Regions from separate parts of the Clostridium sulfidigenes genome, predicted to be linked through region 3. Evidence: riboswitches for the same ligand, from Rfam matches in the RefSeq annotation. Region 3 holds a riboswitch; each other region holds the start of a gene.
What was found. Region 3 has a riboswitch for cyclic di-GMP ahead of ACTNBA_RS11090 (TasA family protein). Riboswitches for the same ligand answer to the same signal wherever they lie in the genome.
Positions count from the first base shown of each region.

Region 1: linked by a shared signal. The riboswitch ahead of flgB (flagellar basal body rod protein FlgB) and the one ahead of ACTNBA_RS11090 (TasA family protein) in region 3 are both predicted to bind cyclic di-GMP.
Region 2: linked by a shared signal. The riboswitch ahead of ACTNBA_RS03350 (SpaA isopeptide-forming pilin-related protein) and the one ahead of ACTNBA_RS11090 (TasA family protein) in region 3 are both predicted to bind cyclic di-GMP.

Region 1 is NZ_JBQHQR010000004.1:321,624-331,859, reverse strand. Features, by position in the region: gene ACTNBA_RS07190 (methyl-accepting chemotaxis protein) at 1-1,416, shown strand, start outside; gene ACTNBA_RS07185 (flagellin N-terminal helical domain-containing protein) at 1,756-2,601, shown strand; cyclic di-GMP riboswitch class I at 2,712-2,794, shown strand; gene flgB (flagellar basal body rod protein FlgB) at 3,208-3,588, shown strand; gene flgC (flagellar basal body rod protein FlgC) at 3,591-4,022, shown strand; gene fliE (flagellar hook-basal body complex protein FliE) at 4,042-4,362, shown strand; gene fliF (flagellar basal-body MS-ring/collar protein FliF) at 4,379-5,950, shown strand; gene fliG (flagellar motor switch protein FliG) at 5,953-6,966, shown strand; gene ACTNBA_RS07155 (FliH/SctL family protein) at 6,950-7,717, shown strand; gene fliI (flagellar protein export ATPase FliI) at 7,732-9,039, shown strand; gene fliJ (flagellar export protein FliJ) at 9,054-9,494, shown strand; gene ACTNBA_RS07140 (flagellar hook-length control protein FliK) at 9,500-10,236, shown strand, end outside.
Region 2 is NZ_JBQHQR010000002.1:300,087-310,322, forward strand. Features, by position in the region: gene ACTNBA_RS03335 (CoA-binding protein) at 1-2, opposite strand, end outside; gene ACTNBA_RS03340 (fructose-1,6-bisphosphatase) at 421-2,409, shown strand; gene ACTNBA_RS03345 (hypothetical protein) at 2,609-3,271, shown strand; gene ACTNBA_RS03350 (SpaA isopeptide-forming pilin-related protein) at 3,413-8,122, opposite strand; cyclic di-GMP riboswitch class II at 8,195-8,276, opposite strand; cyclic di-GMP riboswitch class II at 8,455-8,536, opposite strand; cyclic di-GMP riboswitch class II at 8,747-8,828, opposite strand; gene ACTNBA_RS03355 (S1C family serine protease) at 9,101-10,236, opposite strand, start outside.
Region 3 is NZ_JBQHQR010000008.1:85,501-95,736, reverse strand. Features, by position in the region: gene ACTNBA_RS11115 (CehA/McbA family metallohydrolase) at 1-4,098, shown strand, start outside; gene ACTNBA_RS11110 (YibE/F family protein) at 4,182-5,336, shown strand; gene ACTNBA_RS11105 (pentapeptide repeat-containing protein) at 5,717-6,907, shown strand; gene ACTNBA_RS11100 (ATP-binding protein) at 7,094-7,855, shown strand; gene ACTNBA_RS11095 (signal peptidase I) at 8,170-8,742, shown strand; cyclic di-GMP riboswitch class II at 8,790-8,874, shown strand; gene ACTNBA_RS11090 (TasA family protein) at 8,906-9,484, shown strand; gene dhaS (dihydroxyacetone kinase transcriptional activator DhaS) at 9,732-10,236, shown strand, end outside.

The DNA of each region.
Region 1 (10,236 bases), on a different contig from region 3:
AGAGTTTTGACTACAATTAGAGATGATAAAGGGGAACGAATTATTGGAACAAAATTGGATGCTGGTGGTAAAGCCTATGAAGAGATTTCAAAGGGTAATGAATACTTTGGAGAAGCTGATATTTTAGGCGAAAAGTATATGACAAAGTATGCACCTATTTTTGGTGATAATAATGAAGTCATAGGTATTTATTATGTTGGTAAATCTATAGAATCTATTTTGAATATATATAATAATGGGGTATTATCTACCATAAAATCAGTAGTTATAGTAATTGTTATTGGACTGCTTATATCTGTTGCTATAAGCTATGGCTTAGGAGTATCAATTACAAAACCTATAGTTGCTTTAACTAATACTATAAAAAAACAGTCAAACTTAGACTTTAAACTTGATGAAAATGGAAGCGCTATAAAATATATAAAGAGAAAAGATGAAATAGGTGTTATGTCAAATTCTCTTAAGGTTATGGAGGACAATGTAAGAGACTTTGTTATAAAAACTTCAGAAGGTGCAGAAAAGGTAGTGGCAACTTCCCAGGAACTAACAGCAACAGCGGAGCAATCAGCCATAGCTTCTGAAGAGATATCAAGAACTATAGAAAATATAGCTAGTGGAGCAAGTAGCCAAGCTCAAGATACAGGAGAAGCGGCTTTAAGTGTAGAAGAAATGGGTAGTTTACTAGAAGAGAATAAAGAATATACAGAGGAATTAAATAACGCTGCAAAGGATATAGAAAAGGAAAAAGAAGAAGGTTTTATTATATTAAAAGATTTGGTATTAAAAACGGGAGAAAGTAATAATGCTTCTAAACAGGTGTATGAAATTATAATAAGTAATAACGTAAGTGCAGAAAAGATTGAAAAGGCAAGTACAATGATTCAATCTATATCAGAACAAACAAATCTACTTGCTTTGAATGCAGCTATTGAAGCAGCAAGAGCAGGCGAGCATGGAAGAGGTTTTGCCGTAGTAGCAGAAGAGATAAGAAAACTTGCTGAAGAATCTAATAATTTTACAGGAGAAATTAAAACTGTAATAGAAGAGTTAAAATTAAAATCTGAAAATGCAGTAAATAGAATGAAAGTAGTAAAAGGGATAATTGATTCCCAATCTGAAAGTGTAGAAAAAACTGAAGAAAAATTTCATAGAATATCAAATTCTATAGAAATAACTAATAATGTTATAGATAAGCTTAATGAATCATCAGAAAAGATGAATGAAAATAAAGAAAAACTAGTAGAACTAATGCAAAATTTATCGGCAATAGCAGAAGAAAATGCAGCAGGAACTGAGGAAGCTTCAGCAGCTATAGAAGAACAATCAGCAAGTATCGAAGAAATAGCCAATGGTAGTGAAGGATTGGTAAATATTATAGATGAACTACAAGGTATTATCAATAAATTTACAGTATAAATATTCCTTGGGGTCAGACCCCAAGGAAAAAAATTCCACGGGGTCTGACCCCGTGGTAATTTTTTCAATTAAATCTGGTCACAGGCACTTGTGAAAGAACGGAAAAGCATTAATGGTTAAAAATAGATGTTAATGCTTTTGCTAATCATAAAGTAATTAATAAAAAGTGACGATAAGTAAAATGGATTTAGTTGTCAACATAGTTTGAATAAATGGAACTTTATTCCACGGGGTCAGACCCCAAGGGAAAAATTTCCTGGGGGTCTGACCCCATGGAAATTCGTGGGAATTCGTGGGAATTCGTGGGAATTTGTGATAATTTTTGTGAGGAGTGAGATAATGAGATTAAGTAGAAATATGTCCGCTATGAGGATATTTAATAGCTATACTAAAAATTTAGTAGCTCAGTCTAAGGCTTATGGTAGTATTAGTTCAGGTAATAAGATACAGACCTATAGAGATGATCCTAATGCTAAGGCTAAGAGTGATAAGTTGAAGTTAGAGATTAGAGGTCTTCAAATGGCCACTAGAAATATTCAAGATAGTGTAAGTCTTATGCAAACCATGGATGGTGGTATGCAAAGTATAAGTGAATCCTTGCAAAGGGCTAGAGAACTTATGGTTCAAGCTGGAGGAGCAACTACACCGGAAGATAGAGCAGTTATTCAAAAGGAAATAGATCAAAATTTAGAACATATAACTTATACTGCAAATAATACGGAGATGAATGGTGTAAAGCTGTTAGCTGATAAAAATAATCCAGGTGATACAGTGGATCTACTTATTGGAGCAACTAGTGATTATGTAACTAAACTGCCAACATATAATTTAACATCTACAGGACTAGGACTTGTGAATGCTGATGGTAGCAATAAAATAAGTGTAGAGAATATGAATGATGGATTAAAACGCTTAGATGATGCTATAGATAAGCTGAGTTCTGGAAGAGGAAAGTATGGAGCTCTAAGTAATAGAATGGAGTCTACTGCAGATTATACCAGTGAAATAGCAGGTAAGGTAGAAGGGGCAGAAGGTGAAATTACTGGTACTGATATAGCACTAGAAATGGTTGAATATGCTAAAAACTCAATTTTAGTGGAATCAGGTATGGCTATGATGGCTCAAAGCAATGAATTTCCACAGGATATTCTACAAATATTGAGCAATGTATATCCTAATAGGTAGAGAAAAGAAATTTCATGTAGCAAATAGGGAATTTTAAGTAAAAAGTAAAAATTTTCAGTTTAAAAGGTTGAATGGAAGAAAAATATAGTATATAATGCAGATATGTGAAAAAACTAAATAGGCAAAACTAACGAAAGTTAGTGACGCAAAGCTATAGGGGCTAAGCCTAAGGGGATGCCAGCCAGTTGCCAAAGAGTAAGTATACTTTTTGTTTTAGGTATTATAGAAGTAAATAATATTTTTATTTTAACCTTGTTGTAATTAAAAGCTACTCTTTTTGAGTAGCTTTTTATTATATAAATTTTACAATTTATTGTAAAAAATTACAAAGGATTTTGTAAAATATACTGAATTGTAAACAATTACTTAGTTTCATGTTTTTAAAGAGTATTTTACATAAAATAACATGTAACCATTATTATTCAATATTTACCATACTATATTTTACTTATAATTAAGTTTATAGACTTATTTCTATTTAACGTAAGATTAAAGCATAAAAAATAAAAAAAAATTCGTAGGTCTAACAAAAAAAAGAAGGGATTTAAGTATTTATGTCTAATTTATAAACATCAAGTATGTTTTTATGGAAAATGGAGGTATAAAATGTCACAAAATCAAGTATATGGATTGCTAAAAAAATCTATGAATGTAACTGTTGAGGCTAATAAAGTTATTGCTAATAATATTGCAAATGTAAATATAAAAAACTATAAGAGATATTATGTTCCCTTTGAACAAGTGATGGAAGAATCAAAAGCAAATGGTAATTTGAAAACTACAAATGAAAGACATATAGGCATTGGGAACAAAGATGTACAAGTTAAAAGAGATGACAGTGCATCTATGCGAGAAGATGGTAATAACGTGGATATTGAAACAGAAATGACAAGTCAAGCTGCTAATACTATGATGTATGAATCTTTAGTTAGATTTGCCAGTGGAAAGCTAAATAGTACAAGTAGAGTTATAAAAGGAGGGAACTAAAAGTGGAGGCATTTAGAGGAATGAGAATTTCAGCTAGTGGTCTTACTGCAGAAAGATTAAGAATGGATACTATCTCTTCTAATATTGTTAATGCAGGAACTACAAGAGGAAAAGATGGAAAGCCTTATGTAAGAAAGATTGCTATGTTTCAAGAGAACTTAAAGGAAGCCTACAATAAAAGCAATGGAAAAGTAGAGGACAAGTTAAATGGGGTTAAAGCAGTTGGCATTGTAGATGATGAATCAGAACTTATTAAGGTGTATAATCCAAGTCATCCAGATGCAGATGAAGAGGGATTTGTAACTATGCCAAATGTAAATATCTCCAATGAAATGGTGGAGCTAATAGCATCAAGTAGAGCTTATGAAGCCAATGTCAATGCAATGAATGCACAAAAAAGTATGTTTTTAAAAACTTTAGAAATAGGTAAATAAAAGATGGGAGTAGTACTTTATGATGAACAATTACATACCAAATGCAACAATTTTTCAAAATGAGCTAAGGGAAATTTATGGGGTAAAAGAAAAGGATACTGAAGAGAATAGCGCTTCAAGTGGCACAGGATTTGCAGCTGTTATAAAGGATGAATTGCAAAAGGTCAACGATCTACAAGTTGAAGCAGATAATAATGTAACAGGATATATTGCAGGAGAGAAAAGTATCCATGAAGTAGTATTAGCTACAGAAGAGGCATCTATGTCCCTAGAGCTTGCTATTCAAATAAGAAATAAGCTAGTTGATGCTTATAAGGAATTTAATAATATGCAAGTATAATGGGGGTAAGGATTAGATGAGTAAGCTATCGGAGCTAATGAAGAAGATAAAAGATAAGTGGAATTCCATGTCGAAAACTAGAAAGATAGCTTTAGTGATAATTGCGGTGGTGACTTTTATAGCAATAGGAACACTACTTTATGTATCACTTAAACCAAAGTATACAGTTTTATTTTCAAATATGGATTCCCAAGATTCAGGAAAGATTATAGCCAATTTAGAGGGCAAAGGAACTAAGTATAAAATAGAAGGAAATTCCATCTTAGTTGAAAAGTCTCAAGTAGATAAACTGAGAATGGAAATGCTATCAGAGGTTCAAATAACAGAAGGAAGCCAAGGCTTTGAACTTTTTGATGAAGGTAGCATTGGGGCTACAGATGAAGAATCAAGAATAATGTATCAAAGAGCACTTTCTGGAGAACTTGAAAGAACTATAAAGGGTTTTGAAGAAGTTGAGGCTGCAAAAGTAAATTTAGTTTTACCAAACAACTCAGCCTTTGTAACTAAACCAACTCCTGCTAGTGCTTCAGTAACGGTAAAGTTAGTGCCAGGAAATGAACTTTCACCAGAGCAAGTTAAAGCTATTGTACACTTAGTAACAGGTAGTGTGGAAAACTTAGATAAGGAAGACGTTACAATAGTATCAGACAATCTAAAGTTATTAACGGAGGGTTTGTTTGATAATGAAAAAGGAACCCAGGCTACTAGTACAGAAAATCAAATTGATTCAACTAAAAAAGTTGAGAAAGAATATGAGAAGAAAATCTTAAATGTATTAGAACCAATATATAAAGATAATGTAAAAGTATCTGTAAATGCACAGCTCAATTTTGACGCTGTAAAGCAGAATAATGTTACATATGATCCAAAGGGATCCGCAGTAGTAAGTGAGCATATTATTAAAGACAATAGTAAGGGTACTGAAAATACTTCAGGAAGTACTGTGGATAATAATATGACTAATGAGCAAGATGCAGAAAAAGATACTGAAAAAGCAGGCTATTCGGAAGAAACAAGAAATTTTAATAATACTAAGAGTGAAGAAACAGTTGTGAAGGCACCAGGTCAATTAGAGAGAATTACAACATCTGTAGTTGTGAATGGAGATATAGATAATGCAACTAAGAATACTATAAAAAGTTTAGTATCTGATGCCATTGGTTTTAATGAGGCACGAGGTGATGGAATTTCAGTTGAAAGTTTAGCCTTTAATGATGATTATAAAACACAAGCTGAAGAAGAAATTAAGGCTATGAAGGAAGCAGAAGCAAAATCTAGAAGGATTAAGCTTATTGCTTTAGGAGTAGGAGCAGTTATAGCACTTATACTTATTATTGTAGTTGTTTCTATTATTAGAAGTAAGAGAAAAGAAGATGATGAAGAAGATGAAGAGGCTATAGAAGGACTAGATGTAGTTATAGGAGATGAAACTTTAGAAACAGTGGCGGATTTATACAAAGATTTAGATTTAGAAGCGGAAACTGAAAGAGAAAAGATCATGAAAGAAGTTAAAAAATATGCAGAAAAGAAACCTGAACAGGTAGCGGATATTATAAAATCATGGATGACTGATGAAGAAGGGAGATAGTAATGGCTAAAACAGAAAAATTTACAGGTATTCAAAAGGCAGCAATATTATTTATCTCTTTGGGACCAGATGCATCTGCAGCAATAATAAAAAGATTAAATGAAAGAGATATACAAAAGATAACTTATGAGATTGCTAATATGTCATCGGTTAGAGCTGAAGACAGACAAGCTGTTTTAGATGAATTTATGGAATTAAATAAGGCTAAGGATTATATTCTTGAAGGCGGAGTAGAGTATGCTAGAAGCGTTTTATCTAAAGCTTTAGGAACTCAAAAGGCCAACGATATTTTAGAGAGAGTTACAGAGTTTTCACAGCAGTTTAGACCTTTTTCTATTGCTAGAAAAGCTGATGCAACTCAGCTTATGAATGTAATTTCAGGAGAACATCCTCAGACTATAGCATTAATACTTTGTCATCTACAGCCGGACAAAGCGGGACAGATAATGTCTGCACTTCCATCTGAATTACAGAGTGAAGTTGCTTTTAGAGTTGCTACTATGAGTAATATATATCCGGTGGTAGTGAAGGAAATTGAAGAGGTATTAAATAGTAAGTTATCTTCAGTGGTTACTAGTGAAAGTAGTGTTATAGGAGGAGTTCAATCTTTAGTTAATATACTTAACCAAGTTGATAGGACTACAGAGAAAAACATTACAGAAGGTCTTGAAAGGGAAGATATGGAACTTGCAGATAAAGTTAAGGAATCTATGTTTGTATTTGAGGATATTATTACTATCAATGATGTGGAAATTCAAAGAATTTTACGTGAGGTTGATAATAAGGAGCTATGTATGGCTCTAAAGGGTACTTCAGAACAAGTAATAGAAACTATATCAAGAAACCTTTCAAAACGTGCAGCAGCTACATTGAAAGAAGATATGGAATTCTTAGGACCTGTAAGACTTATGGATGTTGAAAAAGCTCAACAAAAAATTGTTGCTTTAATTAGAAGACTAGATGAAGCTGGAGAAATAACAATTGTAAGAGGTGGAGACGATGCACTCATCTTATAGGGTAATAAAAAGTGTTAATGTATGTGAAAGTGGAACCAAGGCAATAGATACAGACTTTTATATAGAGCCAGCTCCAATAGTAGAGGAGACTATAGATCTTGAGGATACTAATCCTAGGAGTATGGAGGAGTATCTAAAACTAAAGAAAAAGGGTGAAGAAATAGTTGAAAATGCCCATAAAGAAGGGGAAACCATTCTTGCAAATGCAAAGGAAAAAGTAGAAGAGATCCTATATGAAGCCAAGGAAGATGGATTTAATAAGGGTTATGAAGAAGGCCATAGTATTGGTTATAAAGAAGGCTATGACGAGGCTTATGATGAAGGAGTAAAAAAAGGTGAAGAAATAATTCAAAATGCAAATTTTATTCTTTATCAAGCTAAGGAAGAGTATGATAAATTTCTTAAGTCTAAGGAAATGGGCATTAGAAAAATTATTGTAAATGCCGTAGAAAATATGCTTAAAAAGGAGCTTGAAAGTAAGGAAGCACTAAATGGATTACTTTTCAACATCCTATCAGAAGAGAAAAATGCCAAGATGATAATTATAAGGGTAGCACCTAACTATTTAGAAGAAATAGAGACAAAGATAGAAGAATTCAAGCATAGTATGGGCATCAGAGGAGAAGTAGTGGTTTTACAGGATAATTATTTAGAGTATGGAACCTTAGTTGTGGAAAAGGATGATGGAAAAACCACCTTTACTATTAAGGGGAGCATAGAGAAACTAAAGGAAATTCTCATGGAAGCATAGAGGAAGATGGTATTATGATTAATTTGAATATAGGAGACATTGAAAAAAGTATTAGTAAAACAAATTTTAATCATATGGAAGGCGTAGTTAAAAACATAATAGGCCTTACCATTGAAGTAAAAGGAGTTAAGGGTTTTGTAGGGGAAATTTTCCACATATATAATGAGGAAAATAAATCTATAGTATGTGAAGTGGTAGGTTTTAAAGATGGAAATTTAATTCTTATGCCCCTTGGAAACTTAATAGGTATTTCTCCTGGATGCAGAGTCGAGAGGACAGGAAAGCAACTCAGTATAAAGTGTTCAGATGAACTTTTAGGAAGAGTTTTAGATGGAATTGGAAATCCTTTAGATGAAAAGGAATTGTCCCTTTATAAGAATTATCCCTTGGAAGCTATGCCACCAGACCCATTGAAGAGAAGAAGGATTAAAGAAGTTCTTCCTACAGGGGTAAGAGCCATTGATGGATTTCTTACTTGTGGTGAAGGACAAAGGATTGGTATTTTTGCTGGTTCAGGGGTAGGAAAAAGTACTACTTTGGGAATGATTGCTAGAGAAGCTAAGGCTGATGTAAATGTAATATCCTTAATAGGAGAAAGAGGTAGAGAGGTTTTAGATTTTATAGAAAAAGATCTAGGTCCAGAAGGGTTAAAGAAATCTGTAGTAGTATGTGCTACATCTGATCAACCGGCTCTTGTTAGGCTAAAGGGTGCATTTACTGCTACAGCCATAGCGGAATACTTTAGAGATAAAGGATTAAAGGTTATTCTTATGATGGATTCAGTAACACGTTTTGCTATGGCACAAAGGGAAATTGGTCTTGCTATAGGAGAGCCTCCAGCTACTAAAGGATATACTCCTTCGGTTTTTGCAATGTTACCTAAACTTCTTGAGCGTAGTGGTATGTCTGATAAAGGATCTATTACAGCTTTTTATACCGTCCTTGTTGATGGAGATGACTTTAATGAACCAATTGCAGATGCGGTAAGAGGTATTTTAGATGGACATATTGTCTTAAGCCGTGAGTTAGCTACTAAAAATCATTATCCAGCCATAGATGTACTTAAAAGCGTATCTAGACTTATGCCAGAAATTGCAGAGGAAATTCATATAAAGGCTGCCTCACTTGCTAGAGATTTAATGGCCTCTTATAAAGAAGCAGAAGATTTAATAAATCTAGGAGCTTATGTAAAGGGAAGTAATTCTAAAATAGATATGGCCATTGAGTATATAGATAGTATAAATGGATTTTTAACTCAAGAAATAAAAGAAGGTTGCGAAATTGAAGCTAGTAAAGACATGCTTATTAATATGTTTAAATAAAGGTGGTGTAAATTTTGGGACAAACTTATAAATTTAAATTACAAAGGTTATTGGACTTAAGAGAAAAAGAAGAAGATGGTAAGAAAATAGTTTTTATGGAGGCCCTAAGGGAAAAGAATAGGGTAGAAGAAGAACTTAAAAGTCTAGAGGATAGCTTCCAAAGATACTCTACTGTGAATAATAACATGAGTGTAACTGAAAGAAAAATTCAACATCATTATTTAAATCTATTAAATAGTACTATTGATATTACACAAGAAAAGCTTAAAACTGATGAAGAAAGAGTGAAGCTCACTAGGAAAGAATTAGTTACTGCTCAAGTAAATAAAAAGATTGTAGGCATATTAAAAGATAAGGATCAGGCAGCATTTATAAAAGAAGAAAATCGAATAGAACAAATTCAAAATGATGAATTTGCACTTTATGGATTTATACGTGAGTGTGGGAGGCGATAAATTTGATGGAAATGGCACAATTTAGTGTTGGAAATGACCTGTATAAAGGTAGTAGTACTAGTGATAAAGTTAAAAAGTCTGAAGGAAATAAAGGATATTCTAATAAGGAATTTTCCAAGGAACTTAAAAACTACAGTACAGATAATGAAAGCTCTAAAACTAAATCAGTAAATTCTATTAAGCAAGAAAAAGTTAAAGAGCCTTCGAAGGATTACATATTGAGCTCTGAGGAAGTTCATGAAGATGAAAAGCTAAGTACCTCAGAAGATATGCAGTCACTAATAAATCTAATAATAGCTCTTTTGAATAAGGAGGATACTTCTAAGGCTGAAATGGTTTCTTCTGATCTTATCAGTGGAAATGAAGGTAAAGTGGAACTACAACCTTTATTAGACCTTTTAGGAAGTGAAAAAAAGGCAAATGGCCTATTAGAATTATTAAGGGAAGCATCAATTAATAGTGACATGAAAAATAAACTTACAGAGTTATTAACTTTAATTAATGAAGATATTACTGAGCTAGACAATAGTAGTGAAAGTCTTATGAAACTATTAACAGCAGAAGAAGGTATAGATAATGATGATCTAATAAGTCAGTTACAAAAAATAATTTCAATGAAAGATGCTAAGAAAGAAGAGGAGCCTTTAAATATACCTAGAAGAATAGAACTGGAAGCTAATGTTATAGAAAAAAATAGTGTAGTAGCTAGAGTAGAAGATAATGAAGAAAGTAGTAGTAAAGA
Region 2 (10,236 bases), on a different contig from region 3:
ATATTTATCACTCCTAATCTTATTTTATATATATAGTTTGTTTATTTTTCACAGTTACTATTCTTTAATCCTATCATGTAGAATATATCTTTTCAATTCTAATAATACAAAATAATTCATTGTGTATTTATACCCAATAAAAACTCTATTGATGTTAAGAAAATTGATTACTATATTAAAATTATATATGTAGAATATATATAGATATATGATAACCTATTTATCTATGATATTAGTAAATTATATAAATTTCATGTATAATATCATATATATAATAATTATAATATAGCATATTACATATAACTATATAGATAGTAATTTTTCAAATAACTATATAGATAGCAATTTTTAATAACTATCTATAGATAACTATTTTACCTATAACTATCTGAATAGTTATTTGCTAAGAAGGAGATAATCATGAGCGGAACTTGTGAAATAAGTGCTGATATAATTGAAAAGGATTTAAAATACCTAGAACTTCTTTCTCATAATTTTCCTACAATATCAGATGCTTGTACTGAAATTATAAACTTGGAGGCAATATTAAATTTACCTAAAGGTACGGAGCACTTTTTAACGGATCTTCATGGTGAACATGAAGCTTTCCAACATGTACTTAAAAATGCTTCAGGTGTAATAAAAAGAAAGGTTAATGATATCTTTGGTAATACCCTTAGAGAATCTGAAAAAAAAGCTTTATGTACTCTTATATATTACCCTGAACAGTATATAGATATTGCCCTTGCTAAAGAAGATGATCCTGATGATTGGTATAAGATTACCCTTAATCAATTGATTCAGGTATGTAGAAATGTATCTTCTAAATATACTCGTTCTAAAGTTAGAAAGGCTCTTCCTGCAGACTTTTCCTATATTATAGAGGAGCTACTTCATGAATCTGAAGCGAGACCAAATAAACAAGATTATTTTAATGGAATATTAGATACTATTATTTCCATTGGTAGGGCTAGCGATTTTATAACTGCAATTTGTAATGTTATTCAAAGGTTGACTATAGATTCTCTTCACATAGTAGGTGATATCTATGATAGAGGTCCTGGAGCTCACATAATTATGGATATTCTATGTAATTATCATTCCTATGATATCCAATGGGGAAACCATGATATTCTTTGGATGGGTGCTGCAGCTGGAAATCATAGTTGCATTTGTAATGTTATTAGAATTTGTACTAGATATGCTAATCTAGAAACCTTAGAGGATGGCTATGGTATAAACATTTTACCTCTAGCTCGTTTTGCTATGGATGTATACTCTAATGATCCATGTAAATCCTTTAAACCAAAGGTTACTAATGATTACTTTAAAGAAAAAGACTTAAAACTTATGGCTCAAATGCATAAGGCAATTTCTATTATACAGTTTAAATTAGAAGGTGAAATTATTAAAAGACATCCTGAATTTAACATGGATGATAGAAGACTTCTTGATAAAATTAATTATGAAAAAGGAACAATTGTTATAGGTGGTAAGGAATATGTATTAAATGATACTAACTTCCCTACTATAGATATTAATAATCCTTATAAATTGACAGATGAAGAAAAAGAATTAATGTCTAAGCTTCATAGTTCTTTCTTAAATAGTGAAAAACTTGAGAAACATGTTAGATGTCTTTACTCTAAGGGTAGCCTTTATTTAAAGAGCAATTCTAATCTTTTATATCATGCCTCCATTCCTTTAAATGAAGATGGCACTTTTAAGAATGTTAAGCTTGGAAACAAGGAATTCTGCGGTAAAGAATATTTAGATAGGGTAGATAGAATTACTAGAGAAGCATATTTTAATGAATGTGATAGCAAAAATGCTCATTATGCCTTAGATTACATGTGGTATTTATGGTGTGGCCCTGATTCACCTCTCTTTGGTAAGGATAAAATGGCTACCTTTGAAAGATATTTTATAAATGATAAGATTACTCATAAGGAAAATAAATGCCCTTACTTCAATCTTAGAGATAATGAAGAGGTTTGTAATAATATATTATTAGAATTTGGTCTTTCTCCTAAACATTCTCATATAATTAATGGACACGTACCTGTTAAAACTATTAAAGGTGAAAATCCTATAAAGGCTAATGGGAAACTTTTAGTTATAGATGGGGGATTCTCTAAGGCTTACCAACCTGAGACAGGCATTGCAGGCTATACTTTAATTTATAATTCCTATGGCCTTCAATTAGTTCAGCATGAGCCTTTTGAATCAACTCAAACAGCCATTGATGAGGGGAAAGATATCATATCTACCAACTTCATTTTAGAATTTAACTCTAGAAGGCTAAAGGTTAGAGATACTGATATAGGTACGGAACTTATAAGTCAAATTCATTACCTTCAAATGCTTTTAAATGCCTATAGAAAAGGCATAATTAAGGAAAGAAAATAAATTAAACTAAGGGAGCTTTTTTGAAATAAGCTCCCTTAAATATTTTTATAACCTTATCTTCCCAGAATCCATATTTAATAGCCTTTATTGCAAAAATAATTGATATTTGGTAAATTTTATTATATTATATAATTGCTTTAAATAAGAATTATCCAAATAAAAACAATTTACAGATTTTAAAAACAAAGGGGAATTACATATGAAAAAATTTATAAAACCTAGTATTCTTTGTATCGTTATGTTATTAAGTATTTCATCAATTTTTTTAGGATGTAGTAAAAAGACTATTCCTATTGATCAAACTGCAAAAGCTTTTTATGACTTAGTTATTTTACAAGATAGCGCCGAATTTGAAAAACTTGGTGTGACAAATGATGAAATTAAATCTATGGCTGAAATTCAAAAAAAATCAATGAATGAAGCTACTAAAGCTGGTTTTGTACAAGCTGGTCTACCTATTACTGATGAGCAGTTAGATCAAATTTATAACGTTCAAATAGAAGCTTTAAGAAAATTAAAACCTACTATAGAAGTTGTTTCTAGTGATAAAGAAATATCTCAAGTTAAAATATCAACTACATATGTTAATATGGTTGAAGCAAGTACTAAAGCTGGTGATGACACTATTTCTGAAGTACAAAGCAAACAAATTTCTGATATGACTAAAGTATCAGAAATTTTCATCAAAAAAATAATTGAAAATATTAATGCATTAACTCCTTCAACTGATGTTAAATCAACTACTTTTGAATTTGAAAAAGTAAAAATGAACTTTGGTAAGAAAACTGAAGAAGTTTGGGTACCAAAAGATTCCATTTCATTTGGTAATGATTTAGCTAATATGTGTATAGGAAATAATTAATAAATTTAAATAGGCAATTTTTGTTTAAAGTAGAAAGGCTATTGTATTTTACAATAGCCTTCTTTACATGTACATAGAATTTAAAATATATGTGTTACTTTTTATTTTAAATATCTATTTTTATATTTAAATTCTTTACTTTTATTTTTTCCTTTTTGATACTAGACTAACGCCACCTATAACTGTTAATGCCCCAATTATAAGTTTATAATCAAATGACCCACCAGTCTTTGGCAAAACATTTATTATTTTATTAACAATATTCTCAGCTTCGTTTTTAACAGTGAATTTTTTTATTTCCGTAGAATTAACTTTAACTTGTAACTCTTCTTTGCTTAGAATATATCCCTTAGGAGCCTTAGTTTCTTTAATAGTATAATCACCATAATCTACATCCTTAAAAATTGCAATACCATCTTTATCAGAAACTACAGTAGCTACTTCTTTACCATCTCTATCATACAAAGTAAACTCTGCACCTTTAAGTAGCTTTCCCTTCATATCAGTTTTAGTAATTATAATACTACCCTTAATTCTGTTATTTACTACCTCATAAGTATATAGCTCACTATCTTTGACCACAAATACCTTTATTGTACCTTCTGAAGCTAAATATCCTTCAGGAACTTTTGTTTCTTTTATTGTATATTCTCCATAAAGAATATCCTTAAACAACACAGTACCATCTTCTCCTGATACAGAAGTTTCAATTTCTTTACCCTCTGAATCGTATAATGTAAATTCTGCTCCTTTTAAAGGTTTCTTATCTTGATCTAATTTTTTAACTTGAATCGAAGCTCTAATTCTTGTGTTAGACACACTTTCAGGATTTGCTTTTACAGTTTTATCATTTTCAATTATATTAGCAGTTAGTATTTCCTCTAAAATAACATATCCCTCTGGAGCTTTTGTTTCCTTTATAGTGTACTTGCCATACTCTACATTTTCAAATTGTACTTTTCCATTTTCATCACTTATAGCTGTTGCTATAGGATTTTCAAACTTCGTATCAACTTCTTTATAAATCTTGAATTCTGCTCCTTGTAATGGGTTTTTATCTTCGTCTAGCTTAGTAAACTCTATACTTCCTCTAATTTTTGTATTAGATATACTTTCAGGGTTCGCTTTTACTACCTTTCCATCTTCAGTTATGATAGCAGTTAGTATTTCGCTTGAAAGAAGATATCCTTCCGGAGCTTTTGATTCTTTTATAGTGTACTCTCCATACTCTACATTTTCAAATTGTACTTTTCCACTTTCATCACTTATAGCTGTTGCTATAGGATTTTCAACCTTTGTATCTATTTCTTTATAAAGTTTGAATTCCGCTCCTTGTAATGGGTTCTTATCTTCTCCTAGTTTAGTAAACTCTATGCTTCCTCTGATTTTTGTATTCGAAATACTTTCAGGGTTTGCTTTAACTAATTTACCATTTTCGGCTATAATAGCAGTTAGCGCTTCCTCTGAAATAACATACCCTTCTGGAGCTTTTGATTCTTTTATAGTGTACTTACCATACTCTACATTTTCAAATTGTACTTTTCCACTTTCATCACTTATAGCTGTTGCTATAGGATTTTCAAACTTTGTATCCATTTCTTTATAAAGCTTAAACTCTGCTCCTTGTAATGGGTTTTTGTCTTCACCTAATTTATTAAACTCTATATTTCCTCTAATTTTTGTATTAGATATACTTTCAGGGTTTGCTTTTACTATCTTTCCATTTTCAGTGATAATAGCAGTTAGTATTTTCCCTGAAGGTATATATCCTTCTGGAGCTTTTGTTTCTTTTATTGCATACTCTCCATACTCCACATTTTTGAAATTTACTTTTCCATTTTCGTCACTTATAGCTATTGCTATAGGATTTGAATAGGAAGTGTCTGAAATCATATAGAGAGTAAACTCTGCTCCCTCAAGAGGGATATTATTTTCACCAGTTTTAAAGAATTCAATTTCACCTTTAATCTTTTCATCTTTATAATTATATGTTATATTCTTTTCATCTTTAGTATTTTTAAGTTGAAATTTATACAATTCACTACTTAATGTATATCCTGTTGGAGCAACCTTTTCTCTAACGTAATAGTCTATATCAAACTTCAATTTACTAAATACAATCTCTCCAGTTAAGTCTGTTGGTTCTGAAGTTTTTATAACATTTTCATACTTATCAAGAAGTTCAAATACAGCTCCTTCCAGTTTAATGTTTTCGTTATTTTTATCTACTTTTGCAACCTTAATGCTACCAGTTTCGCCAACTCCACCACCGCCAGCACCTTGGAATATAACATCAACATTTCCTGAAGAAGAAGTTCCCTCTATTCCTGTACCTTTAAAGGATATAGCGTTAGTAAATGGTGACTTACTTTTGTCTACTACATCAGTTCTAAAGGTTAAAATATATGCTTCTTCAGTTGGAGAAGGTAATATAAAGGTAAACTCTCTTGTTTCAGCATTATATTTTACATTTCTTTGATTTAAAACAACCTCTTCCCCTTTTTCAAGGTTTCCATTAGATTTTAAAATCTGCTTATACAGTTTTATAGATGTGGTATCAAGTTCAAGTCCCTCTTGAAGGATATCTGTTAAAGCTGCATCCTTAATTAATATTTTGTTAGAGTTAATGGTTACATTCCAATCAATATAAGAATTACCTCTTTCATAGATAGCTTTTTTATCTATTAAAGTACTTTTTATAGTACCTTTTCCTGTACTTTCTACACCTCCAGGCACTAAATCAGTTATTAGCTTTGCAGTATTCTCAACCTGCTTTTCTCCATTAGTGTTAAATATAGAGGTATCTGTAATTTTAGTCTTAAAAGTTATTATTTGCTCATCTTTGATTTCACTAGGGAAATTATATCTTAAGGTTTTGGCAGTTTCATCATAAACATAATTTGATGGCTCTGCAGGAATTCCATTAATCAAAACAGAATTAGGAACAAACTCCTGCCCACCCTTAATATTATCTATTATATAAGCATTAGGAAGAATCATTTTATTTTTATTAACTACAATCTTCCAGGTAATTTCTCTTGTTACATAGTCATAATCACTACTAGACTTATTTATAACTTCACTTTTTAAATACTGCCAATTAGAAGCATTAGATTCTTTAATATTGTCCCCTGTTAATCTAGCTTCATTGTAATAATTTTGATTATTGTAACTATATCCTTCCATATTTCCTGCATAAACCTTGGGATCTGTTACTTTTGTTCTAAAGGTTATTGTATAAGTTTCGTTAATATTACCATTAAAGGTATAAGTTAATGTTCCAGTTTTATTAGCATCACTCTCTGCTGCTTTCACATAGTTAAAACTTCCTCCTGGAACCTCTTTATCTATAGTAGCAGAACCATCTACATATTCTTGTCCTAATCTTATTTCATCAGTAACCACTGGATTTTTTATTGCTATCTTATTACTATTTATAGTAACCTTCCAAGTAATTTCTCCTGTAGCTGGATTATATCCTGCGCCTTGTTTAGAAATAATGCTAGTAGGTACTCCAACGCCCTTTTCATCTGAAGCATCGCTTGGTACTCCATCACCAGTTAAAGTTGCTTTATTGTTATAGGTTTTCCCTGTATTGGAATTAAAGGCATCTCCATCAGTTACATCTGTTGAAAATTGGATTATATGTGACTCATTAATAGCACTTGGGAAAGTATAGGTAAATTTTTGTCCAACTAAAGAATAATTATCCTCAGTTTGGTTTCCATCCATCTTAACACTACCATCTACAAAAGTTAACCCCTCTGGTATATCATCAGTAACTACAGCATTTGGAATATTTTGAGCATTGTTATTTACATAAATAGTCCAATTAATTCTCTTTGCCTCTACATCGTACTTTCCATCTTTTCTAATAAAGTCTGTATAAATAGCTACTGATGCCTCATTAGATTCTACAAAAGTTCCATCATGATTAAAGATTGCTTTATTCTTCTCATATACCGTAGCTCCCTCAGATTTAAAAACTTCTGGATTTACTACCTTAGTTTTAAAGGTAATTACTTGCTCTGTTTCTATTACACTTGGAAATTTATAAGTTAATCTATTATTGTTATAATCATAGTTATAATTTGCTGTATCTGCACTAACTCCATTTATAGTAACAGAACCAGGTATAAACTGTTGTCCCACTGAAATGTTGTCCACAATATCAGCATCATTAACCGTGACTCCTTCTGTATTCACAATTACTTTCCAAGTAATCTCATTTTTAGAAGGGTCATAACTTCCGTACTTTATAGCAGAAGCATCAGGAACTTCCGGTTGCTCAAGGTTTACGTTAATTATAACAGGAGAAGAATTTCCTCCAATTTCAAATGTAATAGGTACTGGACTAGGTCCTCCTATTTGGTCAGGATCAAATTGAGTATCAATAAAAAAGAATCCTGAAACATTGGAATTATTCTCTGCAAATTCATTAAAAGTAATGGTAACATTACCATCAGTTTCTATTTTAACATTTGCAATTGTATCACCATTATCAAGAGTAATAGGGAAATTTAGTGTACTTATTATTTGGATTTCCTTAGGTATTTTCAAAGTATAAGTATCACCATTTTTTACCGTCCCCTGATTTGGTATAGTAAACTTATAGGTTAGTTTTACCTCTTCATTTTTACTTATGGGATTTGATGACTCATTTATAGGATTCCCATCATTACCTGTTAATCTTACTTCAGTAATAAATGGGAAATCTCCTGTAATATCCATAGCACTAGCTTGCATTGTAGGAACAATATTTAAAACTTGACAAACTACAATAACTAAAGCCATAAAAATAGATACTCTCTTCTTTACCTTAGGTGCAGACATAAATTTCTTCTTTTTCATAATTCTCCTCCTTAATAATTTTTTTCAATAAAAAAGACCGACCCTATACCAATCTTATATAAATATAAGATTGGTTATAAAGGTCGGTTGCACTACTTACTCCATATATACAAAGTGCCCAAATTAGTATATACTTCAATGTTTCCTTAAAACTATTAGAAAATTGTATTTAATATTTTTGGAACAAAATTAAATCAATCTATGCTTAAGTATAAAAACAGATAGTTTGTTCTTTAGTTTGGGTATGGATTTAAATTTCTTTTTTAATCTTCCTCCCTAATAATTTTTTGTAATAAAAAAACCGACCCCATGCCAATCTTATATATAAGGTTGGTTATAAAGGTCGGTTGCACTACTAACTCCGTATATACAAAGTGCCCAAATTAGTATATACTTCAGTGTTTCCTTAAAACTTATAATAAAATTCACTCAATGATTTATAAACGAAACCAAATCATGTAATATTTATTATTTTTTAATATATTTTACTATTTAAGTATAGCTCTATATTTAGTATTTGTCTATACACTTTTTGGGGTTTTTTATACTAATATTTTCTATATCCAAGTTTTAAACTTATATAACTAAAACCGACCCCATGCAATCTTATATAAATATAAGATTGGTTATAAAGGTCGGTTGCACTACTAACTCCATATATACAAAGTGCCCAAATTAGTATATACTTCAGAATTTCCGTAAAACTTATAATTAATTAATCTACTATTTTATAAGAGGATATTAGCACAAGTAGATATAACAGTCAACAATTTAATTGCATAAAATACATAATTATCTATAAATATGACTAAAAGTAACATATGTATGTTTATTGTTTTAACATATAATATTGTATACATTAGCAATATTAAATTTTCACCTAAAAACAATAGGCATGAAACATTGATAACTCAAGCTTCACACCTATTTAAATTTTATAATATTATAATTAGGGGATAATTATAAGTATTAACTTTATTATTCTACTACTAAAGTAGCTTGCATTGTTTGACCCTTTCTTACGAATTCTATAGGAATACTATCTCCATCACTGTAGGCTTCTTTTTCCTTGTTTAATTCTTCAACGGTCTTAACATTTTTCTTACCTATTTTAGTAATTACATCTCCAGGTTGTAATCCTCCCTTTTGTGCTATACTAAAATCTTCAATACTTTGAATATATATACCAACCGGCAAATTATATTGTTTTGATAAATCTTCTGTTATATTTCTAACTGCTATACCAAACTTTATTTTTTGTTTTACTAAGGTATCTAATTTTTCAGTGGCATCATTTATTGGAATTGCAAAACCTATTCCCTCTACTCCAGTAGAGCCTATCTTAGCTGTATTTATACCTATAACTTCACCTTGAGAATTTATTAATGGTCCTCCACTATTCCCTGGATTTATAGCAGTATCTGTTTGGATAAGGTTCATTTTTTCTCCACCCTCAGTTAATGCTACTCCTCTATTAACAGCACTTATAATTCCTGTTGTTACAGAGCCTAGATATTCTTTTCCAAGTGGATTTCCTATGGCTATAACTTGTTCTCCTGCTTGAAGACTATCAGAATCTCCTAGTTCTACTTTACCTGGCATTTCAACATCATCAGTGATCTTAACAACTGCTAAATCTGCATCTTCCTGATAGTTTACAACCTTAGCACTTACCTCTTTACCTGTACTAAATATAACTTTAACTTGACTAGCATTTTTAACTACATGATAGTTTGTAAGTACATAACCATCATCTGAAAAAATAAATCCTGAGCCAATGCCTTCTTGTTCACCCATATCAAATCCAAATACATTAGTTGAAACTGAAGTGGTTGATACACCAACTACAGCTGGGGAAACCTTTGCTACTACTTCTGGTATATTCATACTGCTTATAGGATTAATATTTGTTGTTGTTCCACCGTTATTTGTTTTTGATTTAGCTTCCTTAATTGCTGATTGTATAGTGCCTCTCATAGCTCCATAAGTAACACCTGTACCAATTGCTCCTCCTAATATAGAGCATATTAGAGCTATAGCTATATAAGATTTAGCTGAACCTTTACCTTTATTCTTTTTATCTTTTTTCTTTTTTTCTTCTTCTTGCCATGATG
Region 3 (10,236 bases):
ATAAAAGAGTTATTAACAGGAAAACATGACTCAAAATATGTGGAAATAACTAATGCAGTTATAGATGTTACAGCTAAGACCTTAACTCAAGGAGAAGATAAGTTAGACATATACTATGTACCTTCTGATATAAATGTAGTTACTGGTGACTTAGTTAATGTTAAAGGAACTATGGGGAAATACAACACAACTGTACAAATATATGGTTCATCTTGTACATTTACAAAGGTAGAAGCTCCTGATACTGAAGGGCCTATAATAAAACATGAACCAATTCTTAAAGCATCAATAGAGGAAGATCTCAAAATAACAGCTTCTATTGAAGATAATAAAGAAGTTAAAAGTGCAATGTTAAACTATAGAATTAAGGGAGAAGAAGTCTTTAAAGCTATAAATATGATTAAAGATGAACAAGGAAATTACATGGCATTAATATCTAAAGAAGAACTGAATTTGAAGGGTATAGAATATTATCTTATGGCTGAGGATGGAATTAATACTACAAGAATTCCGCAAGAGGGGATATTTAATGTAGAAGTAACTAATGAAGATATAGTTGGACCAGAAATATATGATTTAGTGCCAGACAGTGGTGTAGGTATTGGAGATGTAGCAAGACCTGAAATAAAGGCTTCAATAAAAGATAGGACAGGAGTAGATAAAAATTCTATTAAAATGTTCTTTGATGGTGAAGATGTAACTTCAAAAGCTACAATAACTTCAACATCTATTCTATACAAACCAACTACTGATTTAGACGATGGAAGTCACAGAGTAAAGATTGAAGCTAAAGATACTTTGGGAAATTATTCAAGTAAAGAATGGACTTTCAAAAAAGGTAAGTTAAGTCACTACTTCGGACAACTTCATTCACATACTAATATTTCAGATGGAACAGGTTCTTTAGATGAAGCTTATTCTTGGGCTAAGAATCATGGAGCTGACTATTATGCAGTAACAGATCACTCAAATTGGTTTGATAATGATACAGCAGCTTCCTTAGCAGACGGTTCAGCTAGCAAAGCTTGGACAAATGCTCAGGTTACGGCGGATAAATATGATAAAGAAGATGATTTTACAGCTATATATGGATATGAAATGACTTGGTCAGGTTCTACTGGAGGGTGGGGTCATATAAATACATTTAATACACCAGGATTTGAAACCAGATCAAATAAGGCCATGGATTTACAAAACTATTACAATGCATTGCAAACACAACCACAGTCAATTTCTCAATTAAATCATCCAGGTAAGACTTTTGGGGATTTTGCAGACTTTGGTTATTATAGTGAGGCTACAGACAAGGTTGTAAACTTAGTGGAAGTTGGTAATGGTGAGGGGCCAATAAGAGGTTCAGGTTATTTTCCAAGTTATGAATATTATACAAGAGCTCTTGATAAAGGATGGCATGTTGCACCAACCAATAACCAAGATAATCATAAGGGCAAGTGGTTTACAGCTAATAATGCAAGAACAGTAATTATAGCCACAGATAACTCTAGGGGAGATATATATGATTCTATAAAAAATTTAAATGTATATGCTTCAGAAGATGAGAATATGATTATTGATTACACAGTAAATGGTAGTCTAATGGGAAGTTCCTTAGGTGAAGTAGATAAACTAAATTTTAAAGTTAATATAACGGATGATGATACTATAAAGAAAGTATCAGTTATTTCTAATGGTGGAGTTGAGGTTGTATCTAAAGAATTTAATTCTAAAAATGTAGATTGGCAGTTTGATTTGTCTCCAGAATATACCTACTACTATTTAAAGATAGTGCAGGGTGATCAGGATATAGCTGTTACAGCACCAGTATGGGTTGGGGATAGTAGTAACTTTGGTTTAACTGCAGTAACTGTAGACAATGAAATAACTTTACCTAATGAAAAGGTTCAAGTTTCTGTAGGAGTTTACAATAATGAAGCTAAGGCTTTAAAAGACTCTAAGGTGGAGTTCTTTGTAAATGAAATTAAAACAGAAAATAAAGTAGGTGAAAAAGTTATTCCTTTAGTGGAAGGAACTAAAACCGAAAATGTTCAAATAGATTGGATACCTGCTAAACAAGGTGAATATACAATTTATGCTAAAGCCACAATAAATCATGAAGGCAGTGAAAAAGTATTTACTAATAGTGTAAAAGTCAAAGTTAGAAATCCAGAAAACACTTATAGAGTTGTAATAGATGGTGCTCACGTAAATCAATATGTAAGTGGAAATTATGCAGGAAAATATACTTCTCTTAAAAATTTGTTACAACAGAGAAATACAATACTTTCTTTAAATAAAGAGACAATAACTGCAGATACTCTCAAGGGAGTAGATTTATTTATTCTTACAAACCCACAGAGTATTGATAAGTCAGAATATAACTTAACTAAGAGTAAGTTAGAGACAAGTGAGATAAAGGCTATTGCTGATTATGTAAAGGCTGGAGGAAATATAATAGTAACTACTATTGCTGACTATAAGGATGGTGAAGGTGAATATAGCAATGATAGGCAGCTTAATCCATTACTTGAAGCTATAGGAACAGAACTTAGAATAAATGATGACCAAGTTATTGATAATACTACTAATGGTGGTCAACCTTATAGATTATATTTTAATAAATACAGTTCACCATTATACAATTTAGTATCTGGTATCGAAGATGGAAAAGAGCAATATAGCTTCTATAGTGGAGCTTCAGTTGTCCTTGCAGATGGAGCTAAGGGAGAGAAGGTAGATTTCTTAGTAAAGGGTTATGAAACTACAACTACTAGCGATGCAGATAATGCTAAAGATAACATACCAGTAGCACAAGGAAAGGTATCAGTTATTGGAGCAGAAGAGCTAATTAATGGTGGTAAGGTAGTAGTAGCTGGTAATACATTTTTCTCAGACTTTGAAACAGATGGGCAAAATGCAATATCTTACTCAAATATTAAAATAGTAAAAAATATTATGGGTTGGATGATGCCAGAGAAGGTAGCTGAAAAAGTAAATATCAAAGATGTTAGAATAGATGCAAATAAGGACAATGTACCTGATTTACTAGGAGAAGAGTTTACTATAGAAGGTATAGTAACTTCTCAGTCAGAGGCAGTAACTCCTAAAAATTCCTTCTTTGAAGTAGTGTATATAGAAGATGAAACAGGAGGTATATGTATATTTGGTGTATCTAAAACTCCATTAAGGGTTGGACAAAAAATTAGAGTTACAGGTACAGTAGATGCATATCAGGGTGAATTTGAAATTCAAGTTAAGGATGAAGATGCTCAAATTCAAATTATTGATGAAAACCCAGTTGATATATCTCCAGTAAAGCTTTCTACAGGAAATAGTATGATAGCTGAGAATGGTGGTAAGCTTATTCAGGTGCAAGGTAAGGTAGTTAGAATGGATAAATCTAATTTATATATTAACGATGGCACTGGAGAGTCAAGGATATATGTAGAAGGATATATATGGGATGGAAAAGATGAGGGTAGAAAGGGAATATGGGATAAGAATATTAAAGTTGGAGATACAGTATCAGCTATTGGACTTGGTTCAATGGATCCTGAAGGAGCAAGACTTAGAGTTAGAAATACTGGAGAAATTATATTAATTCCAAGTGAAGAAACCAATGAAAAACCAGTGATTAATGGAGCTGAGAATATAACAATAAAGGTTGGAGATAACTTTGATCCTAAATCAGGTGTAACTGCTACGGATAAAGAGGATGGAGATATAACTTCAAAAATAGTAATTACAGGTTCAGTAGATATAAGTGAGGCTGGAGAGTATGTTTTAACTTACAGCATAACTGATAGCTCTGGAAATAATACTACTATGACAAGAAAGGTAACTGTAATAGATAAAGAAAAACCAGGTGAAAATGATAACGAAAAACCAGAAAATCCAAGTAAACCTAATAAACCTAATAAACCAAACAAACCAAACAAACCAAGTAATTCAGGAAATAGCACTTCAAACTTACCTCAAACGGGAGGCGATAGTTCTTCAATAGTACTAATAGTTATAGCTGTTTTAGTAATTGGAGGAGGAATAACTCTATTATTTAAGAGAAAAAACAAAGGAGAGAATACAGAGCAGAGTAAAAAATAAAATTAGACATTAAATTTAGGGGCTGACTCAAAGTAAGTTTGAAACAGCCCCTTACAATAAAATAGGTGAGAGGAGGGTTATTAATGAATATAAATAAATACAAGAAGGATATTATAACAATAACAGTAACCGTTATATTAGGAATATTAATTGTTTTTTCATCGAAACTAATATTTACTAATGGATTTTTGCTGGACAAGCTAAGTACTGGAGTAGAATATTATGAAGCAGAAATAGTAAATGTTATTAAAGAAAATTTGCAAGATGATAAGTATATAGAAGAAATAGAACTAGGATATCAACAGGTATCAGTTAAAATATTAAATGGTCCTTATGTGGAAAATCAATATGAAATAACTAATAATGTAAGTAGACTATATAATACTGTAGTTAAAAAAGGTGACAGGGTAATAGTTGCCATGTACTTTATGGACGATAAGCTTAATGATGTGGCTATATCTAGCTTTAAGAGAAGCACTTCTTTATCTATTATGGTTATTATATTTTTATTAGTAATATTATTGGTTGGAGGATTTAAAGGCTTAAAATCTATAGTAGCATTACTATTTACAATGATATGCGTAATATTTTTAATGGTACCATTAATGCTAAGAGGTGTAAGTCCTATAATATCAGCTATAATAATAGCTATAATAAGTACATCAATTACATTAGTGCTAGTATCAGGAACAAATAAGAAAACATTGTCGGCTATATTAGGAACTTTAATAGGAGTTTTAATAGCAGGAATACTTGCCTACATATTTGGTGAAACCACAAATCTCTCAGGAATAAACATGTCACAGGTAGAAAGTATAATGTATATAGCAGAAACGACTAATCTAAAAATAAAGGGTATATTTTTTGCAGGGATTCTTGTGTCTGCATTGGGAGCCGTTATGGATGTAGCTATGTCAATATCCTCATCTATATTTGAAATAAGTTCCATAGATAAGACTATGAGTATAAAAGCATTATTTAAAAGTGGTATGAATATTGGTAAAGATATAATAGGAACTATGGCTAATACTTTAATTTTAGCATTTGCAGGAGGAGCTATAAACATACTTATTTTATTATACTCTTCCAGTATGACAGCTAATAGGTTACTGAATTTAGATATCCTTGGTACCGAACTGATTCAAGGGCTATCAGGAACTATAGGAATAATTCTAACTGTACCAGCAACAGCAATTATGGCAGCATATCTATGTAAGGCATCTTCAAAAAATAAGTAAGTCAGAATACTCGTCTATTTTGTGTTATACTGCGTCAACAGAACCCTTAGATAGTGCTACTATCTGCGGAACCTGTTTCCTTGTCTAACTCAAAATATACTTCCCATCTTTGACTTATTATTTATTTTCAGGTGCCTAAGAAAAAAATTAAAATTATAAAGAAATAGAATTTGAAACAAACTGTTTCAGCCTTGTAATTAAAGAGTAATAAAATTAACTCAGATAATTAAGGATGATGCAGTTTTTTATTTTCTCTTTTAAAAAGCATTATGATGAAAAATAAAATAGCTATATAGGCACAGGAGTAATTCTTATATAAAGGTATCATACTAAGTAGTATTAGTATAAAAAATAGTAGATGTTTAAAGGAGAGGACTTTTATGCCTTATATAAACTTTAAAGAAGAAGTGTTTAAGGGAAAGGAAGAGCTATATAAAAGAATAGAAAATAATAAGAAACTATTTAGTGAAATAAAAAATAATAAGAACAAAATTAGTATCAAACCAGATGAAGAGTATAGTTTTAGAAGCATTAAAGATAGAACTATAAATAATTCTTCAACTGAAAATGAGGGGTATTTTTTAGAGATTACTGATAAAAATATTGTATGCACTGAGTTTATAGAGTGTAAATTTTATAATATAAAGTTTAAAAATTGCACATTTGTTGCATGTAGGTTCATAGAGTGTGACTTTGGGGGGGGAGGAGTAATTTTCGAAAATTGCACTATGATTTTGAAAGAAATTAATAATGTACCGTCTTTAAATAAGGAGGATAATTTATCTTGCATCTTTGAAAGGTGTAAGTTATATTGTAAGTTTTTAAGTTCTAATATTACATATTTAATTTTTGATGAATGTGAACTTAAACATACATCTTTTGAACTTACAGATATGTCTAATGCTATAATTATAAATTCTTATATGAAAAGAATTAATTTAGTTGATGTGGATTTATCAGGAGGAAAAATAATATCAACTTACATTGAGGATTTAGAATTTAATGATAAGTTAAAAAGCAAACTGGATCCAAAAACTTTTTTTGATAAAATTCAGCCAAAGAAAAAAACTAAGGATGAATATGAAGGGATATATGAAGTATATGAAACCATTGCTGATAAATATAATGAAAATAATTTGAAGAACAACTTTGGAGAATACTATTATCTTTGTAAGAATATGCAAAGAAAAAGCTTGAAAAAGCTATTACCTAAAACAATATCTTATATTTATTGGTTTACCTGTGGGTATGGAGAACGAATATTATATCCATTAATAACCTCTTTAGTTTTAATACTAATTTTTGCAACTATGTATTTGACTTTGGGATATTCATCACAAAGCCAAATAATTAGTTACTGGTGGGGTATAGGTTTACCAAAAAGCTTCAATGAATTTCTAAGTCAAATGAATCAATGTATAAATATAAGTGTTGAATTATTTACAGGGCTAGGGTCTGATAATGAAACGCCAATACCAGCTTCTTATATAGTTGCAAATACTGAAATGATAGTAGGAGTAATTATGATGGGGGTAGGAATAGGTACCTTAACAAGAAAATTAGTAAGATAAATAAAAATTTAGTTGTGTAACAAAAGTTACAGACCTATTATGGATATCTAGTTATAATTAAGATATAGTAAATATAGTTTATTTTAAACTTGGTGTTGAAAATAAACAAAAAATAAGTGTGCTAAAAAATATAATTTTGAGAAATATGCTAAATGAGATTAAATAATAGGTTTAGGAGGATTTGTTATGAAGAGAAAAATAATTAAGATTCATGAAGAAAAGTGTAATGGCTGCGGATTATGTGTTACGGCTTGTCATGAAAAAGCTATAGAATTAGTTAATGGAAAGGCAAAGCTTGTTAGCGATATATATTGTGATGGATTAGGAGATTGCTTACCCAATTGTCCTACAGCAGCTATAGAGATTATAGAAAGAGAAGCGGATGAATATGATGATGATGCAGTAAAGACAAGAATTTTAGAATTAGATAATAAGTCTAAAGAGATTAAAGATATAAACATTGGTGGGGAAGAAAAGTTGCCATGTGGATGTCCTGGAACAATGGCTAAAACCATTGAAAGAAAACCAATAATCACTATGGAAACTATGCCTAAAAAAAGAGAGAATACTACTGAAAACAACTCTGAGCTTATGCAATGGCCGGTACAATTGAACTTAATAAATACTAGTGCGCCATATCTAAAGGATGCTAACTTATTAGTAGCAGCAGATTGTACAGCTTATGCTTATGGGAATTTCCATAGAGACTTTATGAAGGATAAAGTTACAGTAATAGGATGTCCAAAACTTGATGACAATGAACATTATAAGAATAAATTAACTGAAATACTTAAGAAGAACAATATAAAGAGTATAACTGTAGTTAGAATGGAAGTGCCATGCTGCTCAGGAATAGTAGCTTCAGTTAAAAGTGCCATGCTTACTTCAGAGGTAATTGTACCATATACTGAGATTACTATTACAAGCAATGGTAATATTATAAAGTAAGCAATAGATTCATATTTTATATACCTTATATGTTTTTATATACGCAAGAGAGTTACCTTGAAACTTTTGTGAAAGGGTAACTTTTTATTTTTTTGAAAATGGTATATAATAACAAAAATATGTTGACAATGATAGTTGTAGAAGGTAATATAAGTATATAAATACATTATATGTAAATTAATATATATTATTCTTGAATGGGTTGAATGGGTTCCTTTAAATAATTAGAGTAAGTAGTTAAGCTATTCTAATTAAAGTATTCATATTTAATAGTTTATTAAAATTATTTTATGGTAGAAAGGAAATTAAAAATAATGAGAAAAGAAAAAAGAAAACAACAGGATAAGAATATTTTAAAAAAAATATTTAAGTATGCAAAAAAAACAGTGAGTTATGTATTAATTATATTATTGTTTACTATTATAATTCAAAGTTTAAAAATAAGAGTTGATAAGGAATATGTACCAAGTATACTTGGCTATACTTATTTAAATGTATTATCAGAAAGTATGAATCCGGAGTTTTACTCACAAGATTTAATAATTGGCGCTAAAATAAAAGATGCATCTATACTTAAGGTTAGCGATGTTATTACATTTAAAGTAGGGAATATGTTAGTAACACATAGAATAGTTCAAAAAGATGAAAATGGAACTACCTTTACTACTAAAGGTGATGCTAATAAAGTTAATGATGAGAATCAAATAAGTTCTGGTCAGATAATATCTAGGTATTGTTTCAAAATACCTAAATGTGGATTTATAATAAGTAAAATGCAAAGCATTCAATTTTTAGCGTTGGCTTGGATAATAATTATGTACTATATTTTAAAGGAAATATTTAAAGAAGTTAAATTGCTTAGAATAAAGAAAAAAAGTATTGAATAGTTAACTTTATTAATATTATTTAAAATTTAATTTTACATTTTCAAAAGGGTTATAAAGGGAGCGAAGAAGTATTCACTGTATATGGTCACTTAGTGAATATGGAGTTAATAGTGAATCCACACCATTATATAATAAATATTATATTTTATGGGAGGAATTTAAATTGAAAACTAAAATTAAAATTGTGTCATTATTAATGGCAGCAGCAATTACAACAGGGGTAGGAGGATATGGTACTTATGCTTATTTTACTGATAGTGATTCATTAAAAAATGAAGTAAACATCACAATGGGTAAACTAGATGTAAAAGCATATTGGGCTACAGATGCCAATGCTGATAGTTGGAAGGCCACATCAAAAGTTACAGAAGTAGTTGACAAAGATGGTGGAAAGACATTAAGCTATGAAAATGTTAAGCCAGGAGATACTTTCGAAAGAGACATAATAGTTGCTAATTACGGAACACTAAAAGCAGATACAACAGTGCAATTTAACCCTAAATTAGTTGATGGTTTAAAGCTTGAGATGGTAAACTTTACTTCTCAGCATGGTCATGCAAAATTAGATCCAAATGTTCCTAATAGAGTATATGAAAATGGAATGGAAGTTAGAGATTTTATTAAAATGACAGTTAGAGTTACTGTTCCTACAAATGCAGGTAACGATTGGATGGAAAAACTTATTAATACTGATGCTCAAGAATTTGTAAAGGTTGGAGCTCATCAAGTAATAGAACAGTAAATTATTATAAAAGAAAACATTTATAATGTTATTGCGACTTAAGTATATCATATAATATTATAAATCATAGAGCTATCTATAAATCGGTTAACTTAATAGGTTTAACTATTTTATAGATAGCTTTTATTGTTGCATAAATATTTATAAATTTTAAAGAGGGGTAATAGAAAATTAATGGATTAAAAGGATAATATAATGTATAGTAAATGTAAAGATGAAAAAATCCATAGGGAGGAAATAAGTACCTATGTCAAATTCAATAATAACAAAAAAAGCATTAGCTAAATCTTTGAAGGAATTAATGAATTCTATACCTTTAAATAAGATATCTGTTAAAGAGATAGTTAATAACTGTGGATTAAATAGACAAACATTTTACTATCATTTTCAAGATATATACAATCTACTGGAATGGATTTATGAAACAGAAGCCGTAGAAAGCATATCACAATACAGAAGTTATAACACCTGGACTGATGGATTTCAAAAGATTTTCAACTATATAGAAAGCAATAGAAGATTTTGCATGAATACTTTAAATTCTTTAGGAAAGAATCACCTAGATTCATATCTTTACACAGTTACTTATGATTTAATTATTGGAGTAGTTAATGAAGTTTCTCAGAATATGAGAGCTACAGAAGACAATAAAAAGTTTATTGCAAATTTTTATACTTTAGCATTTACAGGTTTGGTAATTCAGTGGATGAATGGTGGAATGAAGGAAGATTCTCATAAGATTATTGAAAAGT